One region of the Saccharopolyspora sp. ID03-671 genome, then DNA from elsewhere that is predicted to be linked to it. Evidence: riboswitches for the same ligand, from Rfam matches in the RefSeq annotation. Region 1 holds a riboswitch; each other region holds the start of a gene.
What was found. Region 1 has a riboswitch for glycine ahead of gcvT (glycine cleavage system aminomethyltransferase GcvT). Riboswitches for the same ligand answer to the same signal wherever they lie in the genome.

Region 1 (6,644 bases):
CGAAGGTGGTCCGCAAGCTCGGCCAACACCACTGGGACCGCGCGGGTTCGCTGCTGCGGCGCTGGGGGATCGGCGCGGTGCTGCTGGGCAGGTTCCTGCCGGTGGTGCGGACGCTGATGCCGGCCGCGGCGGGCGCCAGCGGCATGTCCTTCCCGCGCTTCGTGGTCTCGTCGTTGGTAGGCGCGGCGGCCTGGTCGGCGACGCACGTGGGCATCGGCTGGGCGGCGGGAGCCTCGGCGAAGTACGTCGAGTCGATGCTCGGCCGAGCCAGCTGGGTGCTGGCGATCGCGATCGTGCTCCTGGGAGCGGGTGCGTGGGCCTACAGGCGCCGACGCCCGCGCGGTCAGGTCGTGACCGAGCCGCAGCCGGAGGCGATCGACAACGCCGCCTAGTGGGCGGGGTGCGCGGAGATGCGGACGCCGCGGCCGAGTGGCTGGTGCTTCGGCGGAGTTGCGTCGCAGCGAGTCTCGTTCATGTGTCTGGACTCTAATGCATGTTTCGAACCGAAACCAATGGTGAACGGCCTGCCTCCGATGGCAGGCGTGCCCGGCCACCTGTTCAGCGGAGTGCGACCAGTCGCACGGGTGGGACTAGACTCGAACGCATGGCACACGCTGGCGCGAGCGACGTGACCGCGGCCGGGGACAGCGACTTCGTCGAGTACCTCGAACGGCACCTGGCCGAGCGCGGATGGACGGTCCACGACTTCTGCGAGCACAGCGGGCTGAAACCGAGCGTGGTCTTCCGCTGGCGCAAGGGCTACCGGCCGGACATCGGCAACGCCCGCATCATGGCCCGCGCCCTGGGCGTCCCGCTGCTGGAAGTCCTGGTCAAAGCCGGTCGGCTGAGCGCGGAGGAAGCCCGCGCCGAGGTCCGCATCATCCCCGAGCTCGACTCGGTCCCCACCCAGGTCCTGCTCCGCGAGGTCAGCGCCCGGGTCGAACGCCTCGAACGCGCCACCCCCGCCGAAGCCGGTGTGTAGCAGGCGCACGGCAAGGCCGGCGGAGCCGGGAAGTCGACTTGTTGAAATTCGGAAACGGTTCGGGTCGAATGCGCGTTGACGGGGTGACAACCAGCTCGAATCGGAGTGGACTGCTGTCCTGGAAGGGATGAGAGGTGACAGCATGAGCCACACCGGCACCTCGACGAGCGCACCGGCCCGCGCGGCGGCCATCGCCGCTCCCCGCACGGGCGAGCGGCTGCACGTGGCGGTCGAGACCTCCGCCGGGGAGACCTATCTGATCGCGTTCGTCGACAGCCCCCGCGACAGCGGCTGCGAGCCCTGCGAGCTGTCCCCGGACGAGGCCCGCGACCTGGCCAGAGCGGTGCTCGACCTGCTCGACGCCGAGGCCGGGCAGGTCTCCTTCGCCATCCCGCGCTCGGACCAGCAGCTCAACCTCGCGATCGAGGCCGACGGCGCCGAGACCTACCTGATCACCTGGCTCGGCCGCACCACCTGCGACGCGGGCTACGAGCCCAGCGAGCTCGGCCGCACCGAGGCCGAGCAGCTGGCCCGCGCCCTCCAGGACCTCGCCGACGCCGCCGAAGGCGCCTGAAGCACCCGCGAACGACGAACGCCGCACCCCATCGGGATGCGGCGTTCGTCGTGTCAGGCGATCAGAGGTTCGGGTAGAGCGGGTGCTTGGCCGCCAGCGCCTCGACCCGGGTGCGGAGCTCGGCGCTGATCGACTCGTCGAAGTTCGGCTTGAGGGCCTGGGCGATGACCTCGGCGACCTCGGTGAACTCCTCCTTGCCGAAACCGCGCGTGGCCAGCGCCGGGGTGCCGATCCGCAGACCCGAGGTGACCATCGGCGGGCGCGGGTCGTTCGGCACCGCGTTGCGGTTGACGGTGATGCCGATCTCGTGCAGCCGGTCCTCGGCCTGCTTGCCGTCCAGCTCGGAGTTGCGCAGGTCCACCAGCACCAGGTGCACGTCGGTGCCGCCGGAGACCAGCGAGACACCGGCCTCGGTCGCGTCCGAGGCCAGCAGGCGCTCGGCCAGGATCTGGGCGCCCTCGACGGTGCGGCGCTGGCGGTCCTTGAACTCCTCGCCCGCGGCGATCTTGAAGGCCACCGCCTTGCCGGCGATCACGTGCTCCAGCGGGCCGCCCTGCTGACCGGGGAAGACCGCGGAGTTGAACTTCTTGGTGAACTCCTCGTCCGAGGACAGGATCACACCGCCGCGCGGGCCGCCCAGGGTCTTGTGCGTCGTGGTGGTCACGACGTGGGCGTGCGGGATCGGGCTCGGGTGCAGGCCCGCGGCCACCAGGCCCGCGAAGTGCGCCATGTCGACCATCAGGTAGGCGCCGACCTCGTCGGCGATCTCCCGGAACCGCTTGAAGTCCAGCTGGCGCGGGTAGGCCGACCAGCCCGCGACGATCAGCTGCGGCTTGTTCTCCCGGGCCAGGCGCGCGACCTCGTCCATGTCGACCCGGTGGTCGTCGTCGGAGACGTGGTACGGCACGACGTTGTAGAGCTTGCCGGAGAAGTTGATCCGCATGCCGTGGGTCAGGTGGCCACCGTGGGCCAGGTCCAGGCCCATGATGGTGTCGCCCGGCTTGAGCAGCGCGAACATCGCCGCCGCGTTGGCCTGCGCGCCCGAGTGCGGCTGCACGTTGGCGTAGGTGGCGCCGAAGAGGTCCTTGATCCGGTCGATGGCCAGCTGCTCGACGACGTCGACGTGCTCGCAGCCGCCGTAGTAGCGCTTGCCCGGGTAGCCCTCGGCGTACTTGTTGGTGAGCACCGAGCCCTGCGCCTGCAGCACCGCCTGCGGGGCGAAGTTCTCGGAGGCGATCATCTCCAGCGTGTTCTGCTGGCGACCCAGCTCGGCGCCGACCGCCGCTGCGACCTCCGGGTCAACCGTTGCCAGGGCATCGTTGAACAGATCCGGGTTCGACATCAGTGTGTGCCTCCTGTTTCTTTCTTTCAGTCAGGCGTTGCGGCGGTAGAAGGGCAGCTCGACGACCTGCACCGCGACGTTGCGGCCGCGGATGTCGACCTGCAGGGCCGTGCCGGGCTCGCTGTGCTCCCGGTCGACGTAGGCCATCCCGATCGGATGCCCGAGGGTCGGGGACGGTGCGCCGCTGGTGACCTCGCCGACCTCGGCGCCGTCGGCGTCGAGGACCCGGTAGCCGTGGCGGGGCGCCCGCCGCTGGTCGGTGGACAGGCCCACCAGGGTGCGCTCGGTGGGCTTCTCGGCGACCGCGGCCAGCGCGGACCTGCCGACGAAGTCGGCGTCCTTGTCCAGCTTGACCACCCGGCCGAGGTTCGCGTGGTACGGCGTGAGCTCGGCGGAGAGCTCGTTGCCGTAGAGCGGCATCCCCGCTTCCAGCCGCAGGGTGTCGCGGCAGGACAGACCGGCCGGCTGGAGGTCGTGCGCGGCGCCGGACTCGGTGAGCGCCTGCCACACGGCCTCGGCGTCGCCGGGCGAGGTGAACAGCTCGAAGCCGTCCTCGCCGGTGTAGCCGGTGCGCGCCAGCAGCACGTCCTTGCCCGCGACGGTCGCCGGGTAGCCCGCGTAGTACTTGACGGTGCTCAGGTCGGTGTCGGTCAGCGGCGCCAGGATCGCCACCGCGTTCGGGCCCTGCACCGCGATCAGCGCGTAGTCGTCGGAGACGTCGGCGTGCTTCGCGTCGAAACCGGAGACCCGCTCGGCCAGCTCGGCGGAGACCACGGCCGCGTTGGCGGCGTTGGCCACGACCAGGAACTCCTGGTCGGCGAGGCGGTAGACGATCAGGTCGTCGAGCACGCCGCCGGTCTCGTCGCAGATCATCGTGTAGCGGGCGCGACCGGGGGTGATGGCGGAGGCGTTGGCGACCAGCGCGTAGTCCAGCGCCTCGGCGGCCTGCGGACCGCTGATGAGGATCTCGCCCATGTGCGTGAGGTCGAACAGACCGGCGCTGCTGCGCACCGCGTTGTGCTCGGCGGTGTCGCTGCTGTAGCGGACCGGCATCTGCCAGCCGGCGAACTCCGTGAAGGTGGCGCCGAGGGATTCGTGCACCGCGTGGAGCGGTGTCCTCCGGGGCGTCTGTCCGGGCGACGACATGGTGAAACTCCTCCTGGGTGGGCGTGCCGGTCGGCAGTCGAGGGCCGGTCAGCTCACGCGCCCAACCTTATCCGGGGCGCCTCGACCCCCGACCGGCGCGGTCTGCGCTGGTCGGGCGGGGTCTCCCCGGAGTCATTGGCCTGAGAGTTTCACCACCCGACAGGGGTGGTTTGCACCGTGGGCGAGAAGCGCGATGCTCCTGCTTTTCTCCGTGTTTCGCCTGGTGTCCTGCGGTAATGGTGCCTGAGAGTTTACTGGGGAGTATTGCTCCTTCGGCGCCTCGCCCGACGAGGGCGAGGTCTCTCCCGCGAGACGTCATCGGCGCGTATTCGGTTGTGCTGCTCACAGACGCTACGAACCGCCCCCACCCCAGTCAACAGGAAGACCGAGTGATCTCAACCCTTGCGCACGGGGGCGCGATCAGCTTCGGGTCACCACGCGTTGCCGCCGCCAATCGCCTCGTGCGCGGCTCGCTGCTCCGCGATGTCGGCGAGTTGGGCTTTGAGGCCGTCGATGAGGGCTGTGAGGGCCAGTTCGAAGCTGGCGGTGTCGATCTCGGCGGCCTTCGTGTGCAGCAGGTGGGCTCGGGTGAGGTGGGGGAAGCGGTTCGTGTAGACGGCTGCGTCGGCGGGGAAGCCGTGGCTGAAGGAGCCCATCGCCGAGCCGACGACCAGGTACTTCGTCGAAGCGCCGATCATCGTGGCGTAGCGCTGCGGCCAGCCGGCCCGGGTGAGGCCGCCGTGGACGGCGTCGGCGACGCGCAGGGCGGACTCGCGGCGGGCCGGGCCGTAGGCGATGAACGGCACCAGGTTCGGGTGGTCGGCCAGGGCCGCGCGGTAGGAGCGGGCCCAGCTGCGCAGGCCGGTCACCCAGTCCTGGTCGAAACCGGAGACGTCGACCTCGCTGATCACCTCGTCGGCGATCTCGTGCAGCAGGTCGTCCTTGGTGGCGACGTGGTTGTACAGCGATGCCGCGCGCACGTCGAGGCGTTCGGCGAGCCTGCGCATGGACAGCGCTTCCAGGCCCTCGGTGTCGATGATCTCCAGGCCGATCTTCCGGATGCGTTCCGGGGAGAGCCGGGGTGTGCTGGGTCTGGGCAACGTCTCTCTCCTCACCGGGATCCCTTGCGGCGTGCGCCGGGACGGTTCTAGGCTGCCATAAAACTAACGGTGTTAGTTACCGGCCTGCACGGAAAGGAACGACGCGATGGTCGACTTCTCGCTCTCCGAGACCGAGCGCGACATCCGCGATTGGGTGCGCAACTTCGTCCAGCGGGAGCTCATGCCGCTGGAGCCGGAGGTGCTGCGCAGAGAGCGGGCGGGTCAGCGCGGTCTCACCAAGGACGAGCTCAAGGAGCTGCAGAACAAGGCCAAGGAGGCCGGTTTCTGGGGCGTGCAGACGCCCGAGGAGTACGGCGGCATGAACCTCTCGGCCGTCATGACGGCGCTGATCGAGGTCGAGCTCGGCCGCACCTACGTGCCGTTCCGCTTCGGCGGCTACGCCGACAACATCCTCTACTACGCCAACGAGGACCAGAAGCAGCGCTACCTGCTGCCGACCATCGAGGGCACCCGCAAGTCCTGCTTCGCCATCACCGAGCCCGGCGCGGGCTCCGACGCGAAGAACCTGCGCACCACGGCCGTCCGGGACGGCGACGAGTGGGTCATCAACGGCGAGAAGACCTTCATCACCGGCGGCATCGACGCCGACTTCGTGATGGTCTTCGCCGTCACCGACCGCGAGAAGGGCGCCAACGGCGGCGTGACCTGCTTCCTCGTCGACCGCGACATGGGCTGGAAGTCCGAGCCGATCGACATCATGGGACCCGACGAGCGCCAGCCGGCCGCGCTGGTGTTCGACAACGTCCGGGTGCCCGCCGAGAACGTGCTCGGCGAGGTCGGCAACGGGTTCGGCCTGGCCATGCAGTGGATCGGCCGCGGCCGCTACCTGCTGCCCGCCGCGGCGCTGGGCGCCTGCGAGCGGCTGGTGGAGATGGGCTCGGAGTACGCCCAGCAGCGCGAGACCTTCGGCGCGCCGATCGCCGAGCGGCAGGCCATCCAGTGGATGATCGCCGACTCCGCGGTGGAGATCGAGGCGCTGCGCTGGCTGATCCTGCAGGCCGCGTGGCAGGTCGACCAGGGCATGGACTCCCGCCACGCGCAGTCCATCGCCAAGCTGTTCGGCGCCACGCACGCCAACCAGATCGTCGACCGCGTCCTGCAGATCCACGGCGGCATGGGCTACACCAAGGAGCTGCCGGTCGAGCGCTGGTACCGCGACCTGCGGCTGCTGCGCATCTTCGAGGGCACCGACGAGATCCAGCGCCGCACCATCGCCCGCAACGTGCTCAAGGGCCACGCCTCGATCAGCGGTGTCCTGGGCTAGGAGGCGGACGAGTGGTTGGGTCGCTCAGCGGTGCGGGTGGCGGAACCTGAGCGCCTTCGTGGACTCCGTGCGCCGCTCCTTGAGCGTGCCTCTGTCCGGCTGGTCGGCGCTTCGCCACTCCGTTCGAGCAGGTGATCTGCCATCGGTGGGTGTTTTGTCGGTACCCTGGTCGATGACGGCCTCGACGCTTCGGGAGTGATGATGTCTCTGTTCAA
Region 2 (6,644 bases), 550 kb from region 1:
GCGATCCGGAAATGCCGGTCTCCGCGGAGATCCGCTTGACCTCGTACGGCCGCCCGGTCTCCGGGTCGGGGAACGATCGCCGCAGCCACGCCAGCCTCTCCGCCAGCGTGTCCCCTTGATCGCTCACCGTGCTCTCGCGCTTCTCGGGCACAGGATCACCCCCAGGTCCGTTCCCCCGATTGACGGATTCTCGCATTTGATACTACTCTCTGTCGAGATTCCACGATCGTGTAATCGCTTGGGGGTGTGCCGGGCAGAGCCGCAGGAGAGCAACATCATCCCGCGGTTCTGCTCCGGTGCCGCAGCCGCTCGGACGTGACCGGGTGCCCGCCGATGCCATCGCGCGCGAGCAAGGGAACCTTCTTGCCGACGAAGACCGGCGGGGCTGCGCGGAAGGGAACCTTCCGCGCAACCCCGAGGCTCGATCGACCCGGCCGAAGTCAGTCCAGGACGCTGTTCAGCGGCAGGCTCGTGCGGCCGTGGGCCTCGGCGACGGCCTGGTTGACCAAGTGCCCGTCGTGGGTGTTGAGGCCACCGGCCAGCGCCGCGTCACCACGGCAGGCCTGCCGCCAGCCCGCCTCCGCGATGCGCAGCACGTAGGGCAGGGTCACGTTGGTCAGCGCGTGCGTGGAGGTGTTGGGCACCGCGCCCGGCATGTTCGCCACGCAGTAGAAGACCGAGTCGTGCACCCGGTAGGTCGGGTCGTCGTGCGTGGTCGGACGCGAGTCGGCGAAGCACCCGCCCTGGTCGATGGCGATGTCGACCAGAACACTGCCCGGCTTCATCTCCGAGACCAGGTGGTTGGACACCAGCTTCGGGGCCTTCGCTCCCGCGATCAGCACCGCGCCGATCACCAGGTCGGCCGAGCGGACCGCCTGCTCCACCGCGTAGCGGTTGGAGGTGACGGTGCGGATCTGGCCGTGGAAGTCGCGGTCGATCTCGCGCAGCTTGCCGACGTTGGTGTCCAGCAGCTCCACGTCGGCGCCCATGCCCAGGGCCACCCGAGCCGCGTTGAGCCCGGCGACACCGCCGCCGATCACCACGACCCGGGCCGGGTGCACGCCCGGAACGCCGCCCGGCAGCACACCGCGGCCACCGCTGGGGCGCAACAGCGAATGCGCTCCCACCAGCGGCGCCAGCCGCCCGGCGACCTCGCTCATCGGCGCCAGCAGCGGCAACCCGCCATCCGCGGTCTGCACCGTCTCGTAGGCGATGCCGGTGACGCCCGAGTTCAGCATGGCGTCGGTCAGCTCGGCCGAGGCGGCCAGGTGCAGGTAGGTGAACAGCACCTGGTCCCGGCGCAGCCGCGGGTACTCCTCGGCGATCGGCTCCTTGACCTTGAGCACGAGGTCGCCTTCCGCCCACACGTCGTCGGCGGTGGCCAGGACCTTCGCGCCGGAAGCGAGGTAGTCCTCGTCCGGGATGGACGATCCGGCGCCGGCGCCCGCCTCGACGAACACGTCATGACCACGCGCGGTCAGCTCGTGCACACCGGCAGGAGTGATCGCCACCCGATACTCGTTGTTCTTGATCTCGCGAGGCACTGCGATCTTCACCGTGGGGTCCTTTCGTCGTGTGGAAACAACGATCGGACGATGTGGCGCAGGACGCATCATGTCCGCGGCATGAGATTGGGTGGGGGGCTTTGTGCTGCCGGCACAACAGCGGTGCGTGCGGGGCCGGTGGTGACAGAAAGGTTCCCGTGCTCGCCCCGCGACGGACTCAGCCGTGCTGGGCCCACCGCTCGGCCAGCAACTGCACCAGCAGCGCCGACCGGACGTCGGGGTCGTCGAGGTCGACGTCCACCAGCTGGCCGATCCGCTTCATCCGGTACCGGAAGGTGTTGGGGTGGACCCGCAGCTCCCGGCTCGCCTGACGCGGATCACCGGGATGACGCAGCCACGCGTGCAGCGTGGCCTGGTAGTCGGTGTGCTGCGCGCGATCGTGCTCGCGCAGCACCGGCAGGGGACCCAACGTGGCAACCCCGGCATCGGTGGCGGCCCCCGCCATCCGGCTCAGCACCAGCAGGTGCCACAGGTCGTCGTAGACCGCGACGCGCTGCCGCACCAGGCCCGTGCGCAGCAGCCCGATCAGCTCGTCGGCCTGCGCGCGCGACCGCGGTACGTCAGTGACCGGCACGGACGTTCCCACCGCGACGAGGGGGCGAGGGGACAACTCGTGCGAGAGCAGGGCCTGGCGCAATTCGGGCCAGCCGCCACCGCGTCCCCGATCGGGCACCAGCGCGTAGAGCACCGAACCGATCTCGGTGACCAGCGGACGTCGCCCGATGCCGCGGGTGATCCGCTCCCACATCGCCAGCCGCTGCCCCTCGGCGGGCTCGTCGGACGCCGGCATCTCGATCGCGATCACCCGGTGCTCCTCGTTGGGCACGGCCAGTTCGGTGGCCGCCGAGCGCCAGCCGTCCCCTCCGTCGAGCAGCAGCCGCACCTGCTCGGCCGAGCGCTTCCGCTGCACGTCGGCGACCGCGCGCCAGCGCAACAACTGCAGCGCCACCAATGGCGCGGTGTCGGCGAAGGCCGTGGCGCGCTCCTCCGAGACCGGTCCCGGCACCACCGCCCACATCGACCCGAGCAGCTCACCTCCCATGCGGATCGGCACCACCAGCCGCGGCAGCGTGCCGTCCTGCTGCGCGGGCACGAAGATCGCCGAACTGCCCTTGGTGAGCTGCCGGAACGTGCCGCGGGCGCGGAACTTCGCGAGCACGTCGTCCGGCTGCTTGCGTCCCATGATCGTGGAGATCCGCGCCGGATCGGTCAGGTCCTGCCGGGCCGAGTAGGCCAGCACCTGGGAGTGGGCGTCCTCGATGGTCACCGGGGCGTCCACGACGTCGGCGACCGCGTCGGCCAGCCGGAACAGGTCGGCGACCCCGACCCCGCTCTCCTCGGTCTGCCGGATCCCGCCCGCGAGCGCCGCGCGGATCAACCACACCAGCTGCGCCCACGCCGTGCCCGGCCGCACCTCGACCAGCGCGATCCCCGCCTCGCGCACCGCCTCCACCACCTCGGCGAGCGCCGCCACCGGGGGTTTGAGCAGCACCGCCGCCGCACCGCTCTCGCCGCTCTCGCGCACCAGCCGCAGCGCCTGCTCGCGATCGGCGATGCCCACTCCCAGCACGAGGTCGCCACCGGTGGCGGGTGTGGGCTGATCGGGTTCGGCGATCACCACATCACCGGCGACGGTGCTGGCTTCCGGGCTGATCACGGTGCGCAGCAGAGCCGGTCCGACCCGCTCGACCAGCGCCCGGATGTCGAGCATCGAAGGGGCCTCCTCGACCAAGACGCACCGGCGGAGATCACATGTGCATTGACAGTGCCGCTGGCGCGTTTATCGTTGCTGAGCACATCGACAATCGCATACCGGCCATCGACCCCGTGCGGGAGAGACCCTGCCAGCAGCGCAGGGCGCCGAAGGAGCAACACTCCCCAGCAAACTCTCAGGCACCCACGACCGCTCGGGCGAGGCGACTCTGGAAAGCGCTCGTCGACGCAGACGTGCCACCCACGGTGCAAGCCGCCGCCGCGGCGAAGCTCTCAGGTTCCGCAACAGAGGGGGAGGCCCAGCCGAAACCGGGGATCAACGCCCCTCGAAACCGCTTTGGAGCCTCCCTCATGACGCTGCCCACCAACCTGGCCTACACCGAAGAGCACGAGTGGATCGAGGACCGCGGCGAGATCTCCCGCGTCGGCATCACCGAGCACGCCGCCAGCGCCCTCGGCGACATCGTCTTCGTGCAGCTCCCCGAGGTCGGCGACAAGATCGAGGCCGGTCAGGCGTGTGGTGAGCTCGAGTCGACCAAGTCCGTCAGCGACCTGTTCGCGCCCGTCACCGGTGAGGTCGTGGCCATCAACGACGCTGCGGTCGACGACCCGGCCGTGGTCAACTCCGACCCCTACGGCGAGGGCTGGCTGATCGAGGTGCGCGTCACCGAGACCGGTGCGACCCTCACGGCCCAGCAGTACTCCGACTTGATCAACGAGTAGTCGCGGAGCCCGGAACGAGGCGAGGCGATCAATGGCGATCAGTGTCTTCGACCTGTTCTCGGTGGGAATCGGTCCGTCCAGCTCGCACACCGTGGGGCCGATGCGCGCGGCGCAGCGGTTCACCGTCAGGCTGCGCGAGAACGGCGTGATCTCCCAGGTCAACAGAGTCAAAGCGGAGTTGTTCGGTTCTCTCGGCGCGACCGGTCACGGTCACGGCAGCCCGGGAGCCGTGGTGCTCGGGCTCGAGGGGAACCGCCCGGAGGCGGTGGACCCGGTGGCCGGCGCGGAGCGCGTCGACGAGATCGAGCGCAGCGGCATGTTGCGGCTCGGCGGCGACCAGGTGCTGCCCTTCAGCGTTGCGCGCGATCTGGTGCTGCACCGGCGCAAGTCGTTGCCGCAGCATCCCAACGGGATGCGGTTCACCGCCCTCGGCAACGACGGTGGGGAGCTCGACTCGGCGATCTACTACTCGGTCGGCGGCGGTTTCGTCGTGGACGAGGACGCTGCCGGGGCGGATCGGGTCAAGGCCGATGACACGAAGGTTCCCATGCCCTTCCGCACCGGGGCCGATCTGCTGCTGCACAGCACCGGGTCTGGTTTGCCGATCAGCGGGGTCATGCTGGCCAACGAGCTGTCGTGGCGCGAGGAGTCGGCCGTTCGCGCGGGGCTGCTCGACATCTGGCGGGTGATGCGGGAATGCGTCGACAACGGGTGCCGCAGCACCGGTGAGCTGCCGGGCGGGTTGAAGGTGCGGCGGCGCGCGGCGCAGCTGGCGGCGTCGTTGACCGACCGCGACGACCCGCTGGAGTGGGTCACGTTGTTCGCGCTGGCGGTCAACGAGGAGAACGCGGCGGGCGGGCGCGTGGTGACGGCTCCGACCAACGGCGCGGCCGGCATCGTTCCCGCCGTTCTGCACTACTACGCCCGTTTCGTCCCCGGTGCCGATGAGGACGGTGTGGTGCGATTCCTGCTGACGGCAGGGGCGATCGGGGTGCTGTTCAAGGAGAACGCCTCGATCTCCGGTGCCGAGGTCGGTTGCCAGGGCGAGGTCGGCTCGGCCTGCTCGATGGCGGCGGCCGGTTTGGCGGAGGTGCTGGGCGGCACGCCGGAGCAGGTGGAGAACGCCGCCGAGATCGCGATGGAGCACAACCTCGGGCTCACCTGCGATCCCATCGGCGGGCTGGTGCAGATCCCGTGCATCGAGCGCAACGCGGTCGCATCGGTCAAGGCGATCACCGCCGCGCGCATGGCCCTGCGGGGCAACGGCACGCACTACGTGTCCCTCGACAAGGTCATGAAGACGATGCGGGAGACGGGTCGCGACATGTCGGTCAAGTACAAGGAGACCGCGCGCGGCGGCCTGGCCGTCAACGTCATCGAGTGCTGAACGGCGGCCCGGGGTGAGCAGGGGAACCTCCCTGTCATCGCCTCGGGCCTCAGCGCGCCCCTGACCTGCTCGTTCGAGTATCGGGGGAACCTTCGACGCGAACACCCGCAGCATCATTGTGCCCAATTTAGTTGTGCACAACTGAATGGTGCGCTACTGTTCGTGGCGTGGCGACAGAACCCGGAACGACGCTGGACCGGCTGCTCTGCTTCGCGCTGCACAGCGCGTCGCGGGCGTTCACCAACCTCTACCGGCCGTTCCTCGACGAGATCGGCCTGACCTACCCGCAGTACCTGGTGATGCTCGTCCTGTGGGAACGCGAGTCGCGCACCGTCAAAGAGCTCGGAGCCCTGCTCCGGCTCGACTCCGGAACGCTGTCACCCCTTCTGAAGCGACTCGAGGCTCGCGGAGTCCTGGTCCGCGCGCGCAGCGAGACCGACGAGCGGTCGGTGCGCGTCGCGATCACCGACGACGGGCGCGCGCTCGGACAGCAGGCGCGCGACATCCCCCAGCGGATGGTCGCCGCCACCGGGATGCAACTCGGCGACGTCGAGGAACTTCGGTCCACATTGGAAAACCTGACGACCACGTTGAACGACGCGGCCCGCCGGGTCACCGAGAATCAGGAGACGCGATCATGACCGTTCTCTACACCGCGGAGGCCACCGCCACCGGAGCCGGCCGCGCCGGCCGCACCCGCACCTCAGACGGCCTCGTCGACCTCGAGCTGGCCATCCCCAAGGAGATGGGCGGTCCCGGCGGTGCCACCAACCCCGAGCAGTTGTTCGCCGCCGGCTACTCCGCCTGCTTCCACAGCGCGCTGCAGGTCGTCGCCCGCAAGCAGAAGGTCGACATCGAAGGCTCCTCGGTGACCGCCGAGGTCGGCATCGGCCCGAACGGCCAGGGCGGCTACGGCCTCCAGGTCGCGCTCGCCGTCGAACTGCCCGGCGTTCCCGCCGACCAGGCGCAGCAGCTCGCCGAGGCCGCGGACGCGGTGTGCCCGTACTCCAACGCCGTGCGCGGCAACATCGACATCGACGTCCGCGTCGCCGCCTGATCCGCTACGCGAACAGGACGTACACCGCGCCGGTGGCACCGGCGAGCATCGCCAGCGCCGCTGTCGCGGCGGGCAACACCCCGCCCGGCAGCGGCGTTCGCGCGCGCAGCCGACGCTCGCTGCGGCGATGGCGCCACCACAGCAGCCACGCCACGACACCGCTGAACGGCAACGTCACCAGCGCGCACACCACCGCCGC
Region 3 (6,644 bases), 2.8 Mb from region 1:
GTGCCCTTGACCAGGATGTTGAACCCGGCCAGCAGCCCCTCGGTGGACAGCCCCAGCCCGGCGACGTCGGTGGTCGGACCGCCCGCGGTGAACGGCAGCAGCAGCGCCAGCACCACGAACGGCACCTCGATGAGCAGCCGGGTCAGCATCCAGCGCGGCGGGATCCGGGCGGCGGCCGCCAGCGCGGCCAGCACGACCGCGTAACCGCCGAAGGCCCAGAAGTGCTCGCGCGGGGTCGCCACCACGCACAGGACCAGCAGGAACGCGGCGGTGATCTTGACGTGCGGGTCGAGCCGGTGCAGCGCCGTGGCACCGGGCAGGTGCAGGGCGTGGGTGTGCCCGGCACCCATCTCAGGCCTCCCCCGACCCGGATCGGCGGCGCAGCCCCCAGAACAGGCCTCCGGCCGCGGCCAGCGTGACCGCGGCCCCGATGATCCCGGCGACGCCGGTGAACCGGTCGTCGCCGCCCACGGTGTAGTCGGCCAGCGGGCCGTCGCCGAGCGCGTGGTCGCCCGCGTGCTGGGCGATGCACTTGCCCTCCAGCGACTCGCCCTGCTCGGTCCGCACGACCGAGCAGCCCTGCTGGGTGACCGAGTCGAGGCCGTCCGGGTCGGAGTCGGCGAAGTAGGCCACGCCACCGGCGACGACCAGCACGACCAGGGCGAAGATCAGCAGGAACCGCTTCATCGGACGACCTCCTGGGTTCGGGCGCCGCGCAGCAGGTGCACGAGATCAGGGCGGGCGGCGGCCACGGCGCCGACGGTGGCCGCGGTGATCAGACCCTCGCCGAGTCCGATCAGGCAGTGCACGCCGACGATCGCCACCGACACCGCGGGCAGGCTGAACCCGGCGTCACCGCCGATGGCGTACTCGACGAGGAAACCGCAGGAGGCGAGCACGGTGTTGACCCAGGCGGCGACGAACGCGGTGGTCAGCAGCCCGGCCCGGCTGCGCGCGGCGAAGCGGCGCAGCGCCAGCGCGACCAGGTAGCCCACCGCGGTGCCGATCAGCGCCATGTTGGTGATGTTCGCGCCGAGCATCGTCAGGCCGCCGTCGGCGAACAGCAGCGATTGCACGACCAGCACGATCGCCACGCACAGCGCGCCGACCCACGGTCCGGCCAGGATCGCGGCGAGCGCCCCGCCCAGCAGGTGCCCGCTGACGCCCGGCAGCACCGGGAAGTTGATCATCTGGGCGGCGAACACGAACGCCGCCACCAGCCCGGCCATCGGGGCCGTGCGGTCGTCGAGATCGGCCCGCGCGCGCACCAGCGCCACCGCGAGGCCGGCTATCGCCACGACGGCGAACAGCACCGCCGTCCGAGCGTTGAGCAGCCCGTCGCTCATGTGCATCGCGAGCGTCGTGGTCGGCACTGGCCATCCTCTCCCCGAACCGGGCGTCCCCCGCCGGGACTACCGCCGGTCCAGGGTAGTTGCCGATCACCCGCTATCACCAGGTGCTGGCAAGAGGCGCTCGTCGCAATCCTGTGCGAAAAAGCCGTCGACCCGGGCATACCACCCGGGTCGACGGCTCAAGAACCGGGCTGAGGCCCTCTTGCGGACCCCGCCCCGCGAGCAGATCAGTCGCGCACGGCGAGCGCGAGTTCGCCGCTGCTGTCCTTCTCGGCGTCGAGCGTCTTGTCACCGAGGAGCTCGGCGACCTCCTTCTCCAGGAAGACCCGGACCCCGTTCTCCTCGATCACCTCGTCACCCTCCTGGGGTGCCTCGGCGATCGACGCCTGCAGCCCCTCGCCGGCCGGCGCGATGCGCAAGCCCGAGCTGGCCGGAGAGTCGCCGCCGACGAGGACGAGCTTGATGACCTCCACGGCGCTCTCACTGATGGTGAGCATGGTGCTCAACTCCTCTCGGAGCCGGTCGGTTGAAGTGGCCACCGTGTCACCGCCGCGACCGCGCGCGCAAACCGACCCGCCGACTCAGCTCTGGTAGGCCTCCAACGGAGGGCACGAGCACACCAGGTTCCGGTCGCCCTTGGCCCCGTCGATCCGGCGGACCGGCGGGAACACCTTGATCGCGTCGGTGCCCAGCGGGTAGGCGGCCTCCTCGCGGGAGTAGGAGTGGCGCCACTCCTGGGCGAGGCTGGCCGCCGTGTGCGGAGCCCCGACCAGCGGGTTGTCGTCGGCCGGCCACTGACCGGCGACGACCTTGTCGATCTCGGCGCGGATCGCGATCATCGCCTCGCAGAAGCGGTCCAGCTCGGCGAGGTTCTCGCTCTCGGTCGGCTCGACCATCAGCGTGCCCGCGACCGGGAACGACATGGTCGGGGCGTGGATGCCGTAGTCGGCGAGCCGCTTGGCCACGTCGTCGACGGTGATGCCGCTGGTCTTGCTGATCTGCCGCAGGTCCAGGATGCACTCGTGGGCGACGAAGCCGCCCGCACCCGTGTAGAGCACCGGGAAGTACTCACCGAGCCTGCGGGCCACGTAGTTGGCCGAGGCGACCGCGGTCAGCGTCGCGCGGCGCAGGCCGTCGGCGCCCATCATCCGCACGTAGGCCCAGGAGATCGGCAGGATCGAGGCGCTGCCCCACGGGGCGGCGCTGATCGGGCCGACACCGGTCTCCGGACCGGCCGCGGGCTGCAGCGGGTGGTTGGGCAGGAACGGCGCCAGGTGCTCGCGCACCCCGATCGGGCCGACGCCCGGACCGCCACCGCCGTGCGGGATGCAGAACGTCTTGTGCAGGTTCAGGTGCGAGACGTCGGAGCCGAACTTGCCCATCCGGGCCAGGCCGATCAGCGCGTTGAGGTTCGCGCCGTCGACGTAGACCTGGCCGCCCGCGTCGTGCACCAGCCCGCACACCTCGCGCACGGTGTCCTCGTAGACGCCGTGCGTCGACGGGTAGGTGATCATGATCGCGGCGAGGTCCTCGGCGTGCTTGCCGACCAGCTCGCGCAGGTGCTCCATCTCGATGTTGCCCTGCTCGTCGCAGCGCACCACGACCACGCGCATCCCGGCCATGACGGCGCTGGCGGCGTTGGTGCCGTGCGCGCTGGCCGGGATCAGGCACACGTCGCGCGCGGTCGCACCACGGTCGTGGTGGTAGGCGCGGATGGCGAGCAGACCGGCGAACTCGCCCTGGCTGCCCGCGTTGGGCTGCAGGCTGACCGCGTCGTACCCGGTGACCTCGGCGAGCCACTCCTGCAGGTCGGAGACGACCTTGAGCAGGCCCTCCGCGTCCTCGGCGGGCGCGAACGGGTGCAGCGAGGAGAACTCGGGCCAGGTGATCGGCTCCATCTCCGCGGTCGCGTTGAGCTTCATCGTGCACGAGCCCAGCGGGATCATGCTGCGGTCCAGCGCGATGTCCTTGTCCGACAGCTGCCGCAGGTAGCGCAGCAGTGAGGTCTCCGAGCGGTGGGTGCGGAACACCGGGTGCGTCAGGTACTCGGAGGTGCGCGCCAGCGCGCCCGGCAGCGAGTCCGGGGTCTCGGCGTCGAGGGCGTCGACGTCGCCGGCGAGACCGAAGGCGTCCCACACCGCGGCCAGGTGGGCGCGGGTGGTGGTCTCGTCGCAGCTGATGCCGACGTGGTCGGCGTCGACGCGGCGCAGGTTCACCCCGGCCCGGCGGGCCGCGGCCAGCACCTCGTCGGCCTTGCCCGGGACGCGCGCGAGGACGGTGTCGAAGAACTCCGCGTGCACGACCTCGACACCACCGCGGCGCAGGCCCTCGGCGAGCACGCTCGCCATCCGGTGCGCGCGGGTCGCGATCGCCTTGAGCCCGTCCGGGCCGTGGTAGACCGCGTACATCGAGGCGACCACGGCCAGCAGCACCTGCGCGGTGCAGATGTTGCTGGTGGCCTTCTCGCGGCGGATGTGCTGCTCGCGGGTCTGCAGCGCGAGCCGGTAGGCCTGGTTCCCGTCGACGTCGGTGCTCACGCCGACCAGACGACCGGGCAGCTGCCGCTCCAGGCCCTTGGCCACGGCCATGAACCCGGCGTGCGGGCCGCCGAAGCCCATCGGCACGCCGAAGCGCTGGGTGGAGCCCACGACCACGTCGGCGCCGATCTCACCGGGCGCGCGCAGCAGCGTCAGCGACAGCAGGTCGGCGGCCACGACGACCTTCGCCCCGGTGTCGTGGATCGCGCTGATCAGCGCCTCGTGGTCGCGCACCGCACCGGAGGCGCCCGGGTAGGACAGCAGGGCGCCGAAGAACTCGCCCTCGGGCAGCTCCCCGGCCGACAGGTCGGCCACCACGACCTCGATGCCCAGCGGCTCGGCGCGGGTCTCGATGACGGCGATGGTCTGCGGCAGCGTGTCGGCGTCGACCAGGAAGCGCGGCGACTTGGACTTGCCCGCGCGGCGCACCAGGGTCATGCCCTCGGCCGCAGCGGTGGCCTCGTCGAGCATCGAGGCGTTGGACACCGGCACCCCGGCCAGGTCGGCGACCATCGTCTGGAAGTTCAGCAGCGCCTCCAGCCGGCCCTGCGAGATCTCCGGCTGGTAGGGCGTGTAGGCGGTGTACCAGGCGGGGCTCTCCAGCACGTTGCGCAGGATCACCGGCGGGGTGATCGTGCCGTAGTAGCCCAGCCCGATCATCTCGGTGTGCGGGGTGCAGCGGCCGGCGAGGTCGCGCAGCTCGGCCAGCGCCTCGGTCTCGGTGGCCGGGTCCGGCATGGCCAGCTGCAGGTCGGACTCGCGGATGGTGTCCGGGACGGCCTTCTGGCCCAGCTCCTCCAGGGAGCCGACGCCGATGACGTCGAGCATGCGGGCCAGCTCAGCGGGCATCGGCCCGACGTGGCGGTCCGCGAACGGCCTTCCGTGCTCCAGCGCGGCCAGCGGGATGCGGTCGTGCGTCGCGTCGGTCATCGCCAAAACCTCACTCATCGCGGCGAACAAAGGGCGGCAGCTCTGCGCTGCTCTCCCCCTCTGTCCCCGTTCGCGAAGCGAACGCCTGAGAGCTTCACCCGGCGGACCGGGCTTGCACCGTCGGCGGGGCGCACCTGGTGGGTGTGCCCGCTTTCCAGAGGTATCTCGCCCGTGCGGTCCAGGTGGCCTGAGAGGTTGTCGGGGAGAGTTGCTCCTTCGGCGCCTGCCCTGGCCGAGGCCAGGACCGGACTCTCCCGCACGGGGTCGGCGATGGCGCTCAGAGTACCCGATCAACCGCGCTTATCAGACCATCAATGTCGTCTACCGCACAGATGGCCGAGGGTGGTCGCGACCGGACCGGGTTCAGCCGGTTTCGGCCTGGCGGTCGCGGCGGCGGGCCGCCAGCTCGTCGGTCATCGACGACTCGATGTTCTCGCCGCCGTCGGCGCGCTCGGCCGGGAACTCGTGGATCGTGCCGCTGATCTCGCGCATCGCGCCGCTGACGGCGATGCCGAACACTCCTTGGCCGCCCTGGAGCAGATCGACCACCTCCTCCGCGGAGGTGCACTCGTAGACCGTGGTGCCGTCGCTGAACAGCGTCAGCTTCGCCAGGTCCTGCACGCCGCGCTTGCGCAGGTGCTCCACCGCGACCCGGATGTTGTGCAGCGAGACCCCGGTGTCGAGCAATCGCTTGACCACCTTGAGCACCAGGATGTCCTTGAACGAGTACAGCCGCTGGGAACCCGACCCGGCCGCGCCGCGGATGGACGGGCCGACGAGCTTGGTGCGCGCCCAGTAGTCCAGCTGCCTGTAGGTGATGCCCGCGATCTGGCAGGCCGCCGGCCCGCGGTAACCGACCAGCTCGTCGGGGGCCGAGGCGTCGGGGAACAGCTCACCCTGCTCCGCAGCGTCATCCGCGTTCGCTGCTTGCTCCACCACGCCTGCCTCCCCTCGTCCGGCCCGCAGCCGACGACGACGATCACCAGCTCCCGGACCGCTTCTGATCCAGGGCCGCGAAGCCGTACACCGGCTGAATCACACCGGGGCAATTCGCGTACTTCCGAAGGTAGGCCCGCTCAGCAGGCGGGTCAACGCGACGCGCGGGGGACGTGAGCCCGCGTTCGCCTCGCACGAGATCCGGCCCCCGAGCCGCTCGCGCGACTCGGGGGCCGGGGTGGTCTGTTCGGCCCAGCAGGGCTGGTCCTGCTGCGTGTCGGCGCCTACGTGTCGGCGCCGCGGAAGTCCTCCGGGGAGACCGAGTCGAGGAACTCGCGGAACTTCTCGACCTCGTCCTCCTGCTCGTCCGGGATGATCAGCCCGGCCTCGTCGAGGACCGATTCGTCGGCGTGGATCGGCACGCCGATCCGCAACGCCAGCGCCACCGAGTCACTCGGTCGCGCCGACACCCGCACATCGCCGTCGAACACCAGCTCGGCGAAGAACGTGCCCTCCTGCAGATCCGTGATCCGCACCTGCTCCAGATCGCGGCCCAGGGCGCCGATGACGTCCTTGAGCAGGTCGTGCGTCAGCGGCCGCTGGGGCCGCACGCCCTGCTGCTCCAAGGCGATGGCCGTCGCCTCCACCGACCCGATCCAGATCGGCAGGTAGCGCTCGCCCTCGGCCTCGCGCAACAGCAGGATCGGCTGGTTCGCCGGTAGTTCCACTCGCACGCCGACGACGCGCATCTCGCTGCTCATCGTCACATCGCCTCCTCCAGCGCGCCGAAGCGTGACTTCCCCGTCGAGGGTCCCGCACCGACGCCTCCGACGCTACCCGCGATACGGCGGACACGCCCTTTCCCACCGGCGGCCCCAGCGGACCGCCC

Region 2: linked by a shared signal. The riboswitch ahead of gcvH (glycine cleavage system protein GcvH) and the one ahead of gcvT (glycine cleavage system aminomethyltransferase GcvT) in region 1 are both predicted to bind glycine.
Region 3: linked by a shared signal. The riboswitch ahead of gcvP (aminomethyl-transferring glycine dehydrogenase) and the one ahead of gcvT (glycine cleavage system aminomethyltransferase GcvT) in region 1 are both predicted to bind glycine.

Annotation. Positions count from the first base shown of each region.
Region 1 is NZ_CP134054.1:5,220,277-5,226,920, forward strand. It holds gene REH65_RS24205 (DedA family protein) at 1-392, shown strand, start outside; gene REH65_RS24210 (helix-turn-helix transcriptional regulator) at 605-982, shown strand; gene REH65_RS24215 (hypothetical protein) at 1,125-1,556, shown strand; gene glyA (serine hydroxymethyltransferase) at 1,618-2,898, opposite strand; gene gcvT (glycine cleavage system aminomethyltransferase GcvT) at 2,929-4,044, opposite strand; glycine riboswitch at 4,164-4,264, opposite strand; glycine riboswitch at 4,266-4,362, opposite strand; gene REH65_RS24230 (TetR/AcrR family transcriptional regulator) at 4,476-5,144, opposite strand; gene REH65_RS24235 (acyl-CoA dehydrogenase family protein) at 5,251-6,429, shown strand; gene REH65_RS24240 (hypothetical protein) at 6,628-6,644, shown strand, end outside.
Region 2 is NZ_CP134054.1:4,666,569-4,673,212, forward strand. It holds gene REH65_RS21595 (hypothetical protein) at 1-151, opposite strand, end outside; gene ald (alanine dehydrogenase) at 441-1,556, opposite strand; gene REH65_RS21605 (helix-turn-helix domain-containing protein) at 1,723-3,276, opposite strand; glycine riboswitch at 3,386-3,481, shown strand; gene gcvH (glycine cleavage system protein GcvH) at 3,630-4,001, shown strand; gene REH65_RS21615 (L-serine ammonia-lyase) at 4,033-5,388, shown strand; gene REH65_RS21620 (MarR family winged helix-turn-helix transcriptional regulator) at 5,556-6,029, shown strand; gene REH65_RS21625 (organic hydroperoxide resistance protein) at 6,026-6,445, shown strand; gene REH65_RS21630 (DUF202 domain-containing protein) at 6,450-6,644, opposite strand, start outside.
Region 3 is NZ_CP134054.1:882,849-889,492, forward strand. It holds gene cbiQ (cobalt ECF transporter T component CbiQ) at 1-350, opposite strand, end outside; gene REH65_RS04210 (PDGLE domain-containing protein) at 352-687, opposite strand; gene REH65_RS04215 (energy-coupling factor ABC transporter permease) at 684-1,352, opposite strand; gene REH65_RS04220 (HesB/YadR/YfhF-family protein) at 1,580-1,849, opposite strand; gene gcvP (aminomethyl-transferring glycine dehydrogenase) at 1,934-4,819, opposite strand; glycine riboswitch at 4,984-5,086, opposite strand; gene REH65_RS04230 (MerR family transcriptional regulator) at 5,183-5,758, opposite strand; gene REH65_RS04235 (bifunctional nuclease family protein) at 6,040-6,516, opposite strand.